DNA from 2 places in the Pseudomonas sp. TZ252 genome. Region 2 is predicted to be linked to the other one. Evidence: riboswitches for the same ligand, from Rfam matches in the RefSeq annotation. Region 2 holds a riboswitch; the other holds the start of a gene.
The links. Region 2 has a riboswitch for cobalamin ahead of cobW (cobalamin biosynthesis protein CobW). Riboswitches for the same ligand answer to the same signal wherever they lie in the genome.
Positions count from the first base shown of each region.

Region 1: linked by a shared signal. The riboswitch ahead of btuB (TonB-dependent vitamin B12 receptor) and the one ahead of cobW (cobalamin biosynthesis protein CobW) in region 2 are both predicted to bind cobalamin.

Region 1 covers NZ_CM148566.1:152,710-159,098, reverse strand. The annotation lists gene ACYAF3_RS00745 (4-hydroxyproline epimerase) at 1-83, opposite strand, end outside; gene ACYAF3_RS00740 (GntR family transcriptional regulator) at 200-868, opposite strand; gene ACYAF3_RS00735 (FUSC family protein) at 1,169-3,208, shown strand; cobalamin riboswitch at 3,256-3,463, shown strand; gene btuB (TonB-dependent vitamin B12 receptor) at 3,560-5,398, shown strand; gene cobO (cob(I)yrinic acid a,c-diamide adenosyltransferase) at 5,462-6,073, shown strand; gene ACYAF3_RS00720 (cobyrinate a,c-diamide synthase) at 6,105-6,389, shown strand, end outside.
Region 2 covers NZ_CM148566.1:4,642,365-4,648,753, forward strand. The annotation lists gene fabV (enoyl-ACP reductase FabV) at 1-567, shown strand, start outside; gene ACYAF3_RS21535 (alpha/beta fold hydrolase) at 640-1,587, opposite strand; gene cobM (precorrin-4 C(11)-methyltransferase) at 1,716-2,468, opposite strand; gene ACYAF3_RS21545 (cobalamin biosynthesis protein) at 2,465-2,893, opposite strand; gene ACYAF3_RS21550 (CbtA family protein) at 2,966-3,667, opposite strand; gene ACYAF3_RS21555 (CbtB domain-containing protein) at 3,685-3,867, opposite strand; cobalamin riboswitch at 3,970-4,119, opposite strand; cobalamin riboswitch at 4,178-4,368, shown strand; gene cobW (cobalamin biosynthesis protein CobW) at 4,490-5,542, shown strand; gene cobN (cobaltochelatase subunit CobN) at 5,618-6,389, shown strand, end outside.

The DNA.
Region 1 (6,389 bases), 2.0 Mb from region 2:
TGGCCGAGATCGGGAAAACCGCCGATGACCAGGCGGGTGGGCTCGCCGCCGGTATGCGAATCGATGATGCGGATGCGTTGCATGGTGGCCCTCGCCTGTGCCGGGGAATGCGCCACAGGGTGGCGTTTCGGCGGGGCGGGGCGCTTGAGGGTTTTCGCTCAGGCGGATGACGAAAGCGGCATAGCCGGGATGGCCCGGCTCAGGTGCTGGCCGGGCGGTTCGGCAGGTGTTCGTAGAGGGTCCGGCAGACCCCGACGATATGTGCCTCGATCAGTGCCGCGGCCCGTTCGGCATCGCCGGCGCGACAGGCGGCGACGATCTCGCGGTGTTCCTGGTCGGCGCGCTGCTTGCCTTCGGACAGGCTCATCTGCATGCGCAGGTAGCGTTCCAGCTTGTCGTGGATGGAGCGGATCAGGTTGACCAGGAACGGCCGCTGCGCCGGTTCGTAGAGGCAGGCGTGCAGTTGCCAGTTGAGTTCGGCCCAGCGGCCGACGTTGTCTTCGCCGACGAAGTCGGCGCAGATCGCCTCGGCGCGGGCGAAGGTGGTCTCGTCCATGTTCGGCACCGCCAGGCGGATCGCCTGCGCCTCGAGCAGCACCCGCACTTCGAACATCTGCGCCAGTTCCGGTTCGGAAATACGCGTCACCACCGCGCCCTTGTTGCGCTGGAACAGCACCAGGCCTTCCGCTTCCAGGCGCTTGAGGGCCTCGCGGACGGGAATCTTGCTGACATTGAAGAGTTGCGCGATGTCGTCCTGGCGGATCGGTTCGTCCTCGGCGAAATGCCCGGCGATGATCGCTTCGCGCAGGTGCTTGGCGATGATCTCGGAGGCCGAAGGAGCGATGCCCAGGTTAGGGGCGTTGAGCATGGAGAGAGGCAAGCGGGGCAACCTGCGTGGCGTTGGGAACGTGCGGGATATTGTATACGAACGCTCGGCGGCTGCCGCTGCCGGTTGGCGCCTTCTGCGCAGGCGTGTTGGTTGGCTCCAGTGGGCCTCCGTGCTGCTGCGGGACGCTCTTGGCGTGATGCCTCCCACGCAGGAGAGGTGCGGGCGGCGGCGCATGTTTCGCAGGGCGAAACGCTCTTCCGGAAAGTTCGCGGAGAGGCTGGACAATAGAAAATTAGCTTGCTAATAATTCGCTCGCTCATGTATTTCGGGGCGTCCGCGATGGCCAAGCCTTCCTTCTTTTCCTCCGACCTGGTGCAGGTGCTGCTGTGCCCGCGTCTGCACGAACTGCAGTTCGCCGTGAAGGCCCTGCTGGCCGGCGGGTTGGCCCTGTACCTGGCCTTCAGCCTGGAGCTGGAGCAGCCGCAATGGGCATTGATGACGGTGTTCGTGGTCAGCCAGCCCTATAGCGGCATGGTCCTGGCCAAGGGCATGTTCCGCCTGATCGGCACCTGCGCCGGTGCGCTGGTGTCCATCGGCATGGTCGCGCTCTATGGTCAGGCGTCGCTGCCCTTCCTCCTGCTGATGGCGCTCTGGCTGGCGTTCTGCACCGCCGGCGCGTCGCTGCTGCACAACCATGCGTCCTACGGTTTCGTCCTGGCCGGCTACACCGCGGCGATCGTCGCCCTGCCGGCCAGCGCCGATCCGGCGACGGTGTTCGACCAGGCGGTGGCCCGCTGCTCGGAGATCGGCCTGGGCATCCTCTGCGCGGCGCTGGTGAATGTACTGCTCTGGCCGCGGCGCCTGGAACGCCAGTTGGCGAACCAGGGCAAGGCGGCCTGGGAGGCCGGCTTGCAGGCGGCCGCGGCGGAGCTGCGCGGCGCCGACGAACGCGGCGAGCTGCTCGCGGCGCTGGGGCGGATCGCCGCGGCGGACGCCCAGCGCGACCACGCCTGGTTCGAGGGTGCGCTCGGCCGCGCCCGCTCCCAGGCCTTGCGCGTGCTAGGCCTCGACCTGCTCGGCCTGCTGCGCGCGGCGCGCAAGGTGGCTCGCGAGCGGAGGCTGCTCGATCCGGCCAGCGCGCACGCCTTGCAGCCCTGGCTGGAAGAACTCGAGGCACTGTTGCGCGAGGGCCGCCAGGCCGAGTTCGAGGCCTGCCGGCAGCGCTTGCGCCTGGCGCTGGACGCGGCGCACGGACAGTTGCACCTGTGCCTGGTCTGCCTCGAACGCCTGCTCGGCGAGGCGAGGGCGGCCGGGCGCAGCGTCGAGGCGCTGGTCTATGGTGCGCCCACCCGCCAGGCGCCGGGCGCCATCGCCTGGCACCGGGACATCGAGCGCGGCGTGCTGTTCGGCCTGCGCAGCGCCCTGGCGTTCCTCTGCGTGGCCGCGTTCTGGCTGGCCAGCGCCTGGCCGAGCGGGTTGGGCGCGGTGTCGATCACCGGGGTGGTGCTGAGTCTCTTCGCCAGCCGCGACAACCCGGCCCAGGCCGGCCTGAACTTCCTTCGCGGGATCCTCCTGTCGATCCCGCTGGCCGGCTTCGTCGCACTGTTCTACCTGCCCGGCGTGGACGGCTTCCCGCTGCTCTGCCTGGGCCTGGGCGTACCGCTGTTCTTCGCCGCGCTGTGCGTGAACCGGGCGAGCCTGGCCGGGATCGCCTCGCCGTTCTGCATCTTCTTCGTGAAGAACGTCGCGCCGAGCAACAGCATGAGCTACGACCTCGCGCACTTCCTCAACAACGCCCTGTCGACGGTGCTCGGGGTGGCCTTCGCCGTGCTGGTGTTCAACCTGGTCAGCCTGCGGCCGGGCGAACGCCATTACCGGCGCATGCTGCAGGCCACCCTCGGCGACCTGGCGCGGCTCACCCTGCGCTCGCCGGCGCAGGCCGAGGCCTGGTTCGGCGGGCGCACCGCGGATCGCCTGATCCGCCTGGCGCAGCGCTACGACCGTTTGCCGGAGGGGCGCCGCCAGCCCTGGTCGGACGGCCTGATGGGACTCGACTTCGGCGACGAGCTGCTCTACCTGCGGCAGTGCCTGGAGGAGGTCCCGGCGTCCCTGGCGCAGGCCCGCGACCGCTACCTGCGGCGCCTGCGCCTGGCGCTGCTGGGCGATGGCCCGCGGGCTGAGCGTGAACACGCCCTCGACCCGCCGACCGCGCGCCTGCTCAAGGCCCTGGCCGCCAGCCCGCTGGCCGGCAGCGAACGCGGCGAGCTGGCCGGCGCCGCGCTGGTGCAGTTGCAGGCCACCTGGCGGCAGTGGTGCCGCAGCCATGCTCCGGCCGGGACGGCGCTGCGCGCGGACCCGCTCCCCGGAGCCGGGCGCTAGTTCTGCGGTGGCCGGCCACATTGACCGCGCAAGCCCCGAACCACTAAGCTGCGCGCCTTGCGACAGGTGCCCCGCAAGGGGTGAAACAGGGAAGCTGGTGCGTTCCGTCGGAACCAGGCCAGCGCTGCCCCCGCAACGGTAGGCGAATCAGACAGCCGCTCGATGACCACTGTGCTCCGGCATGGGAAGGCGCGGCTGGAAGCGTCCAGCGCTTCGCTCGCGAGCCCGGAGACCGGCCTGACGCACCCACGGCATCGCGGAGGGCGCTGTCGGACGTCTCCTGCCGTCGCTTCGTCCTCCGTCTGCCTCAACCCAGGTCGCGCGGGTGAGAGCGACGGAGCAGCGCAGAGCATGAACAGAGTTTTCCTGACCCCGGCAGCCGTGGCGCTGTGCGGCGCGTCTTCCCTGAGCCTGGCCGAACCGGTCAGCCTTGCCGACCAGGTGGTGACCGCCACCCGTACCGCCCAGACCGCTTCCCAGAGCCTGGCGGCGGTGAGCGTCATCGACCGCGAGGATATCGAGCGCAGCCAGGCGCGCAGCGTGCCGGAGCTGTTGCGCCAGGTACCCGGCGTGTCGCTGGCGAACAACGGCGGTTTCGGCAAGAACACCACGCTGTTCCTGCGCGGCACCGAGTCCGACCATGTGCTGGTGCTGATCGACGGCATCAAGGTCGGCTCGGCCAGCGCTGGCCTCACCGCGTTCCAGGACTTGCCGGTGGAGCTGATCGAGCGCATCGAGGTGGTCCGCGGGCCGCGTTCCAGCCTGTACGGCTCGGAGGCCATCGGCGGGGTGATCCAGATCTTCACCCGGCGCGGCGACGGCCAGGGCGCCAAGCCGTTCTTCTCCGCCGGTTACGGCACCCATCAGACCCTGGAGGGCAGCGCCGGGGTCAGCGGCGGCGCCGGCAACGGCTGGTACAGCCTCGGGGTGAGCAGCTTCGATACGGCGGGGATCAACACCAAGCGCGCCGGTACTGCGGGCTATGAGCCAGACCGAGACGGCTACCGCAACCTGTCCGGCAACCTGCGCGGCGGCTATCGCTTCGACAATGGCCTGGAACTCGACGGCACCCTGGTCAGGGCCAAGTCGCACAACGACTATGACCAGGTCCTCGGCAACTCTGGTTTCAATACCAACGCCGACGGCGAGCAGAACCTGGTCGGCGGCCGTGCCCGCTTCACTCCGCTCGATCCCTGGCTGGTGACCCTCCAGGCAGGGCGCAGCGAGGACAAGGCCGATGCCTATCAGGATGGCCGTTTCTACTCGCGCTTCGATACCCGTCGCGACAGCCTGTCCTGGCAGAACGACCTGACCCTGGCCGAAGGCCATGTGCTGACCCTCGGCTACGACTGGCAGAAGGACGAGATCAGCAGCAGCGAAGCCTTCAGCGTCGACTCGCGGCTGAACAAAGGCTGGTTCGCCCAGTACCTCGGCCGGTACGGTCGCCAGGATTGGCAACTGAGCCTGCGCCGCGACGACAACCAGCAGTTCGGCGTGCACGACACCGGCAGCGCCGCCTGGGGCTACGCGCTGAGCGACGCGCTGCGCTTCACCGTCAGCTACGGGACGGCGTTCAAGGCGCCGACCTTCAACGAACTCTACCTCCCCGACTACGGCAATCCCGACCTGGACGCCGAGACTTCGCGCAGCCTGGAGGTCGGTCTCAGCGGTACGCACGACTGGGGGCACTGGGCGGTGAATGCCTATCGTACGGACATCGACTCGCTGATCACCTATACAACCCGTCAGGGGCTTTATGTGCCGTTCAACATCGACGAAGCGCGCATCCGTGGCGTCGAACTGGTCCTCGGCAGCCAGTGGCTGGGCTGGGACTGGAACGCCAACGCGACCTTCCTCGACCCGCAAAACCGTTCCGGCGGCGTCAACGACGGCAACGAACTGCCGCGCCGGGCGCAGCGGATGTTCAACCTGGAACTGGACCGGCGCTTCGAGCGTCTTTCGCTGGGCGCCAGCGTGCACGCCGAAGGCCGACGCTATGATGACCCGGCCAACGAGGTGCGCCTGGGCGGCTACGCCACCCTCGACCTGCGCAGCGAGTACCGGCTGAACGACGAATGGCGCCTGCAGGGCCGGATCGCCAACCTGTTCGGTGCCGACTACGAAACCGCGTATGGCTACAACCAGCCTGGCCAGGCGGTCTACCTCAGCGTGCGCTACCAGGCCCTGTGAGGCCGGGTATTTCGAATGAACGAGGCGACGGCGCGGCCGCGTCGCCGCAAGGAGTGATCGACGATGAACGAATCCCCCGAGAAGGACCAGCGCCACCGCGAGCGGATGGAGCGCAAGAAGGCCGTGGTCGACGAGAAGATCGCCCAGGCCCGCGACGAACGCGGCGTGCTCCTGGTGCATAGCGGCAACGGCAAGGGCAAGAGCAGCTCGGCCTTCGGCATGGTCGCGCGGGCCCTGGGCCATGGCATGAAGGTCGGTGTCGTGCAGTTCATCAAGGGCGCCGCCAGCACCGGCGAGGAAGCCTTCTTCCGGCGCTTCCCCGAGGAAGTCAGCTATCACGTGATGGGCGAGGGCTTCACCTGGGAGACCCAGGACCGCCAGCGCGACATCGCCAAGGCCGAGGCGGCCTGGAAGGTCGCCGCGCAATTGCTGGCCGACCCGGACGTTGGCCTGGTGGTGCTGGACGAACTGAACATCGCCCTCAAGCACGGCTACCTGGAACTGGACAGGGTCCTCGCCGACATCCAGGCGCGCCCGGCCATGCAGCATGTGGTGGTGACCGGCCGCGGCGCGCAGCCGGGGATGGTCGAGGCCGCCGACACGGTGACCGAGATGAGCCTGGTCAAGCACGCGTTCAAGGCCGGGATCAAGGCGCAGAAAGGAGTGGAGTTCTGATGCCGGCGCCATGCGCGGAGACGCTTCGCCCATGACCCAGGCACGCTGTCCGGCCCTGCTGATCGCCGCCCCGGCCTCCGGCCAGGGCAAGACCACCGTCACCGCCGCTCTGGCCCGCCTGCATGCGCGCCAGGGGCGACGGGTGCGGGTGTTCAAGTGCGGACCGGACTTCCTCGACCCGATGATTCTCGCTCGCGCCTCCGGCGCGCCGGTCTACCAGCTCGACCTGTGGATGGTCGGCGAGGCCGAAGCGCGACGCCTGCTGGCGCGGGCCGCCGGCGAGGCCGACCTGATCCTCATCGAAGGGGTGATGGGC
Region 2 (6,389 bases):
GCCGACGTGCTGGCCGACGGCGCGAAGACCACCGCGTTCACCTACCTGGGCGAGAAGATCACCCACGACATCTACTGGAACGGTTCCATCGGCGCAGCCAAGAAGGATCTCGACCAGAAGGTCCTCGGTATCCGCGACAAGCTCGCCCCGTTGGGCGGCGACGCGCGCGTCTCGGTGCTCAAGGCGGTGGTGACCCAGGCCAGCTCGGCGATCCCGATGATGCCGCTGTACCTGTCGCTGCTGTTCAAGGTGATGAAGGAGCAGGGTACCCACGAAGGTTGCATCGAGCAGGTCGACGGCCTGTACCGGGAGAGCCTGTACGGCGCCGAGCCGCGCCTCGACGAGGAAGGCCGCCTGCGTGCCGACTACAAGGAACTGCAGCCGGAAGTGCAGTCCCGTGTCGAGGAGCTGTGGGACAAGGTAACCAACGAGAACCTTTACGAATTGACCGACTTCGCTGGCTACAAGAGCGAGTTCCTCAACCTGTTCGGTTTCGAGGTCGCTGGGGTCGACTACGAGCAGGACGTCAACCCGGACGTGCAGATCGCCAACCTGATCCAGGCCTGAGGCCTGGATCCGAGCCGTCCTCGCGACGGCTCCCGCTCCCCCGAACCGGCGCCCAGGCGCCGGTTCGCGTTTTCAGCGACCGGCCACCTGGGCGTTCCGTACGCCGTCGAGGAAGGCCTGGTAGTGCTGCGCGGTTTCCTCCGGGCGTTCGACCATCGGCACGTGTCCGCAGTTTTCCATGATCACCACGCTGGGCCGCTTCAGCAGCGGACGCATCACCTCGATGCTGGAGACGTCCAGCACGCGGTCGCGGTCGCCCCATAGCAGCAGGGTCGGTGCCTCGATCTTCGGCAGTTCCGGCTCCAGCGGGATGTAGCGCTGGCGCAGTTGTTCGAATATCTGCGCGTTGAACGCCGACGCGGCTACCGCGCGCTCGCCGAGGTAGCGCTTGAGCGGCGCCGGCAGCGGCGGTTGCTGGACGAACACGAAGTCGAGCAGCTTCTGGAAGTCTTCCGGCTGGCGCACCACCAGGGGATTCTCGCCGCGCTCCAGGTCCTCGAACAGTTCGCTCTTGCGCGCCGGCATCACCCCGGCGTTGTCGATCAGCGCCAGCGATAGCACCTGTTCCGGATGGCGCGCCGCGTAGAGCGCGGCGATGTGCCCGCCCATGGAGTTGCCGGCCAGGTGCAGGCGGCGCACGCCGATGGCGGCGGCGAAATTGGCGACTCGCTCGGCCTGGGTGCCGACGTCGTAGCTGGCCTGTTGCGGCTTGCTGCTGTCGCCGAAGCCGGGCAGGTCGAGGGCGACCACATGGTAGCGCTCGGTCAGCGGCCGGGCGAAGCGCAGCCAGTTGTCCTTGTCGGCGCCGAAGCCGTGGATCAGCAACAGGGTCGGGTTCTTCTCCGAGCCACCTTCCAGGTAGGCGATCTCCAGGTTGTCGACCTGCACGCTGTGCTCGCTGAGACCGGCGAGACCGCGCTCGACGGTGCGTACGCTGGCGAGGAGGGTAGCCGGGACGAAGTAGAGGATGCCGGCGGCGACCGCCAGCAGCAGAACCAGACCGAGGAGGAATCGTTTCATGGGTGTCCGAAGGCTTCAGGAAAAAAGGGGCCAGCGCTGAACGCTAGCCGTGCCGGCCCGCTGTCGCAAGCCTTGTGACGAGTCTAGGCGTGCTGCCGGTGGTCGGCGCCGAACCTAAGGACGGCGGTTCATTCGCCGGGTCGATAGAGATGTCGATGCTCGGCGCGGTACAGCGAAGAGTCGGCGAAGCCTTCGGCGGCCAGCACCTCGCCGACCAGGATCAGCGCGGTGCGGCGGAAATTCCTGGCGGCGACCTTGGGCAGGATGTCGCCGAGGGTGCCGCGAACCTGTTCCTGGTCGGGCCAACTGGCCCGGTGGATCACCGCGACCGGGCAGTCGGCGCCGTAGTGCGGCAGCAGTTCCTCGACGATCTTCGCCAGGTGGGCGACGCCCAGGTGGATCGCCAGGGTCGCCCGGTGCCGCGCCAGGTCACCCAGGCTCTCGCCTTCCGGCATCTTCGTGCGTGCGGCGTAGCGGGTCAGGATCAGCGTCTGGGACACTTCGGGCAGGGTCAGCTCGCAGCCGAGCAGGGCGGCGCAGGCGGCGGTGGCGGTGACCCCGGGGACGATCTCATAGGGGATGCCGAGTTCGCGCAGGTGGCGGATCTGCTCGCCGATGGCGCCATACAGGGAGGGATCGCCGGAATGCACGCGGGCTACGTCGAGGCCGCGGCGATGGGCTTGCGCGAGTAGCTCGACGATCTGTTCGAGGTCCAGCTCGGCGGTGTTCACCACCTGGCCGGCCTGGTGCCCCTCGAGCAGCGCTTGCGGAACCAGCGAGCCGGCGTAGAGGATCACCGGGCACTGGCGGATCAGGCGCTGCCCCTTGACGGTGATCAGGTCGGGGTCGCCGGGACCGGCGCCGATGAAATAGACGGTCATGGGAGTTCTCGTTCGGTGAGAAGACGTGCCAGGGCGATGCTCGCCCGATCGTCGCTGCGTTTCGCCCCGAGCAGATCGGCGCGACCGCCACCCAGGCGTTCGGCCAGGGCCAGGGCGGCGGCCTCGGCGACGCTGGAGCAGCCGGTTTCGCGCAGCGCGACGGCGGAGGGGCTGAGCAGGCGCGGCTCGTAGTCGTGCAGGACGGCGGGTGCGAGGAAATGCACGGGGCGTTCGAGCAGCGTGGCCAGTTGCCGCAGGCCGGGTTCGTCGCGTTTGCCGTCGATGCTGGTGAGGGCGTCCAGCTCGGCCAGGCTGCGCCCGTATTCGCCCAGCGTTCGCTCCAGCAGCGCGCGCAGATGCTCGGCGCTACAGCCTCGGCGGCAGCCGATGCCGGCGATCAGCAGGCTGGGGATGGGCAGGGGCATGCGCGCACCGGAGGAAATGGAAGGAGAGGCACTATGGACCCGCGACCGGCAAGGGTCGCGGGTGGCAGGCGGTCAGGCGTCGACGCCGCCCCGGTTGCGCCGGAACAGCCAGGCAGCGGCCAGGCCGAGGGCGGCCCAGAACAGCGCATTGCTGACCAGCGAGGCGACCACGAAACGCTGGGCCAGGGCTTCCGGCGCCAGGCTGGCATGGACCTCGGGCTGCGGCGCGCCGAACAGGTGCGGCAGCGCCAGCAGGACGGCGCCGACCAGCTTCAGCGGCCAGTTGCCGCCGAACACCAGCAGGGCCAGGCCCACCGCGGTGGCGGCGGCGGTGGCGATCCACCAGTACTGGCGTTGCACCAGGTCGGCCGCGGCGGTACCCGGCAGCTCCGGCGGCAGGCCCAGCGACGGCGCCAGGCAGAACACCGCGTAGCCGGCCAGGCCCCAGAGCAGGCCCTGCCAGGTCTGGCCCGGCGCGCGCAGGGTGAAGAGGCCGGCGAGCATCAGGGCGAAGCCGACCGCCACCACCAGGTTGCCGCCGGTGGTGGAGAGGGTACGCTGCCAGCCGTCCTCCGGCTCCCAGGCCTCCTCGTCGTGGACATGGGCGGCGACGCCGGGGGTGTGTTCGTGGGGCTGGGCCGCGACCGGCTCGCTCTTCTCGTAGGTCTCCGCCTCGAGGATCAGCGGGGTGACCCAGAGAATCTGCAGCAGGGTCAGCAGCAGGGCGGCGAGCAGGCCGGCGAAGCCGGCGGTCTGGGCGATGCGCTTGATCATTCTGGTTCCCTCGCGACTCAGTGGCAGGGGAAGCCGGAGCTGTGCCGGGTATCGTGGGCGGCGTTGTGTACCGCGTCGATGTGCGAGAAACCGGCGAAATAGACCAGCAGCGCGCCGAGCAGGCCGGCGCCGATGGCCAGGCTCAGTCGCTTCGACAGGGAGGTGGTGGAGCTGGCGTGCGCCAGGGTGCTGCTGGACATGGTGCGTTCCCTCTGGATTGGCATGGGCGTGGCAGAGGAGTACGCACGAGGAACAGGCCCGGACGGCCCGCTTCACGCTTGCGCCCGCCCACCGCGGGTGAATCAAACGAAAGGTTCCAGGCCGGTCTCCGGGCTCGCGCGCGATGCGCTTACCGTTGCGGGGGCAGCGCCGGACTGGCTCGGAGAGCGTCACCGGCTTCCCGTTTCACCTCGTGCGCGCCGGCACGAGACACCTGGGACAACCCGCCTAGGACAGCATGAAGGACCGCCGGGCGTCAACCGGCCCGATTGACCCTGGCCCGCGCACTGCGTAGCCTTGCCGGTTCGAGGTTCCTCGCCGGCGACGGCGGGGCTAAGAGGGAACGCGGTCGATGCCGCGGCTGCCCCCGCAACTGTGAACGGCGATCGTTCCCCAATGCCACTGCGTGACGCGGGAAGGCGGGGAACCGGCGGAGACGCCAGACCGTGAGCCAGGAGACCTGCCTCGTCGATCCCGTGGCGCGATGCCCGGGGACAAGACTTCCATACAACCGGGCGGGGTGATCCGGTGGCGAATCCGTTGCGCGGCCCCTGCGTCCGCGCCACTCGTCCGCATGCCCGCCGAGCTGAACAAGGGCTGCCCATGAAAACCCTGGCGAAACTCCCCGTCACCATCGTCACCGGCTTCCTCGGCGCCGGCAAGACCACCTTGCTCCGGCACATGCTGGACAACGCCGAAGGCCGGCGCATCGCGGTGATCGTCAACGAGTTCGGCGAACTCGGCATCGACGGCGAGATCCTCAAGCAATGTTCCATCGGCTGCAGCGAAGAAGAGGCGCAGGGCCGCGTTTTCGAGCTGGCCAACGGTTGCCTGTGCTGCACCGTGCAGGAAGAGTTCTTCCCGGTGATGCGCGAGCTGGTGGCGCGCCGCGGCGACCTTGACCAGATCCTCATCGAGACCAGCGGCCTGGCCCTGCCCAAGCCGCTGGTGCAGGCTTTCCAGTGGCCGGAAATCCGCAACGCCTGCACGGTCGACGCGGTGATCACCGTGGTCGACAGCCCGGCGGTGGCGGCCGGCACCTTCGCCGCCCATCCCGAGCAGGTGGACCAGCAACGCCGCCAGGACCCCAACCTCGACCATGAATCGCCGCTGCACGAACTGTTCGAGGACCAGTTGGCCAGCGCCGACCTGGTGATCCTGAACAAGGCCGACCAGCTCGACACCGAGGCCCTGGCGCGGGTCCGCGCGGAGATCGCCGGGGAGCTGCCGGCGGCGGTGAAGATCGTCGAGGCGAGCCGGGGCGAGCTGCCGCTCCCGGTCTTGCTGGGACTCAACGCCGAGGCCGAGCTGCACATCGACGGCCGGCCGACCCACCACGACCACGAAGGCCACGAGGACCACGACCACGACGAGTTCGACTCCTTCCACGTCGATCTCCCCGAGGTGGAGGAAGCTGCGCTGCTCGAGGCCCTCGGCGAGCTGGTGGAGCGTCACGACATACTTCGCATCAAGGGTTTCGCCGCCATTCCGGGCAAGCCCATGCGCCTGTTGGTACAGGGCGTCGGCAAGCGCTTCGACAGGCATTTCGACCGCAAGTGGCTGGCCGACGAAGCCCGCAGCACCCGGCTGGTGGTGATCGGCCAGGAGCTGGACCAGGCCGCCATTGCCAACCAGCTGCGCACAGCGCTTGCCTGATCCGTGATCCCCGGCCGGGGCCGGCGATGGCGATTCGCCGGCCCCAGCTTCTTGCGTCCTACCGGTAGAACGTCCATGCACCTGTTGCGCACCCAACCCGGCGGCTTCGTTCCCGACGACGGCATCGCCCACCTGGCCCAGACTCCCGCCGAGCTGGTGATCCTCTGCAGCGGCGATTCGCACCTCGCATTGCTGGCCGAGGCCGCCCGTGCGCTGCCGGACGACTACCCGAGCCTGCGCCTGGCCAACCCCATGCAGTTGCAGAACCACGCCTCGGTGGACCTCTACGTCGAGGAAGTGCTGCGGCACGCGCGGGTGATCCTGCTTTCGCTGCACGGCGGCATCGGCTACTGGCGCTACGGCGTGGAGCAACTGGTGGCGCTGGCCGAGCGCGGCGCGCTGCTGATCCCGGTGCCCGGCGACGACCGCCCCGACCCGGAGCTGAGCGCCCTCGGCAACCTGCCGGCGGAGCAGGCCGAGCGCTTCTGGCAATACTTGCGCCAGGGCGGCCTGGAGAACGCCGGGCAGTTCTACCGCTGCCTGGCCAGCCAGTGCCTCGGCCGCGACTACGCCTGGCGCGAACCGCAGGCGCTGCCGCGGGTGGCGCTGTTCCATCCACGGCATGCCGAGGCGACCCTGGAACACTGGCGTGCCGACTGGCAGGCCGGGCGTCCGGTGGTCGCGTTGCTGTTCTATCGCACCCACCTGCAGGCAGCCAACACCGCCTTCATCGCACGCTTCTGCGAACGCCTCGCGGCGCAGGGGCTCAACCCGTTGCCGATCGCGCTGGCCAGCCTCAAGGAAAGCGCCTGCCTGGCGCAGGTGGAAGACTGGCTGGAGCGCAGCG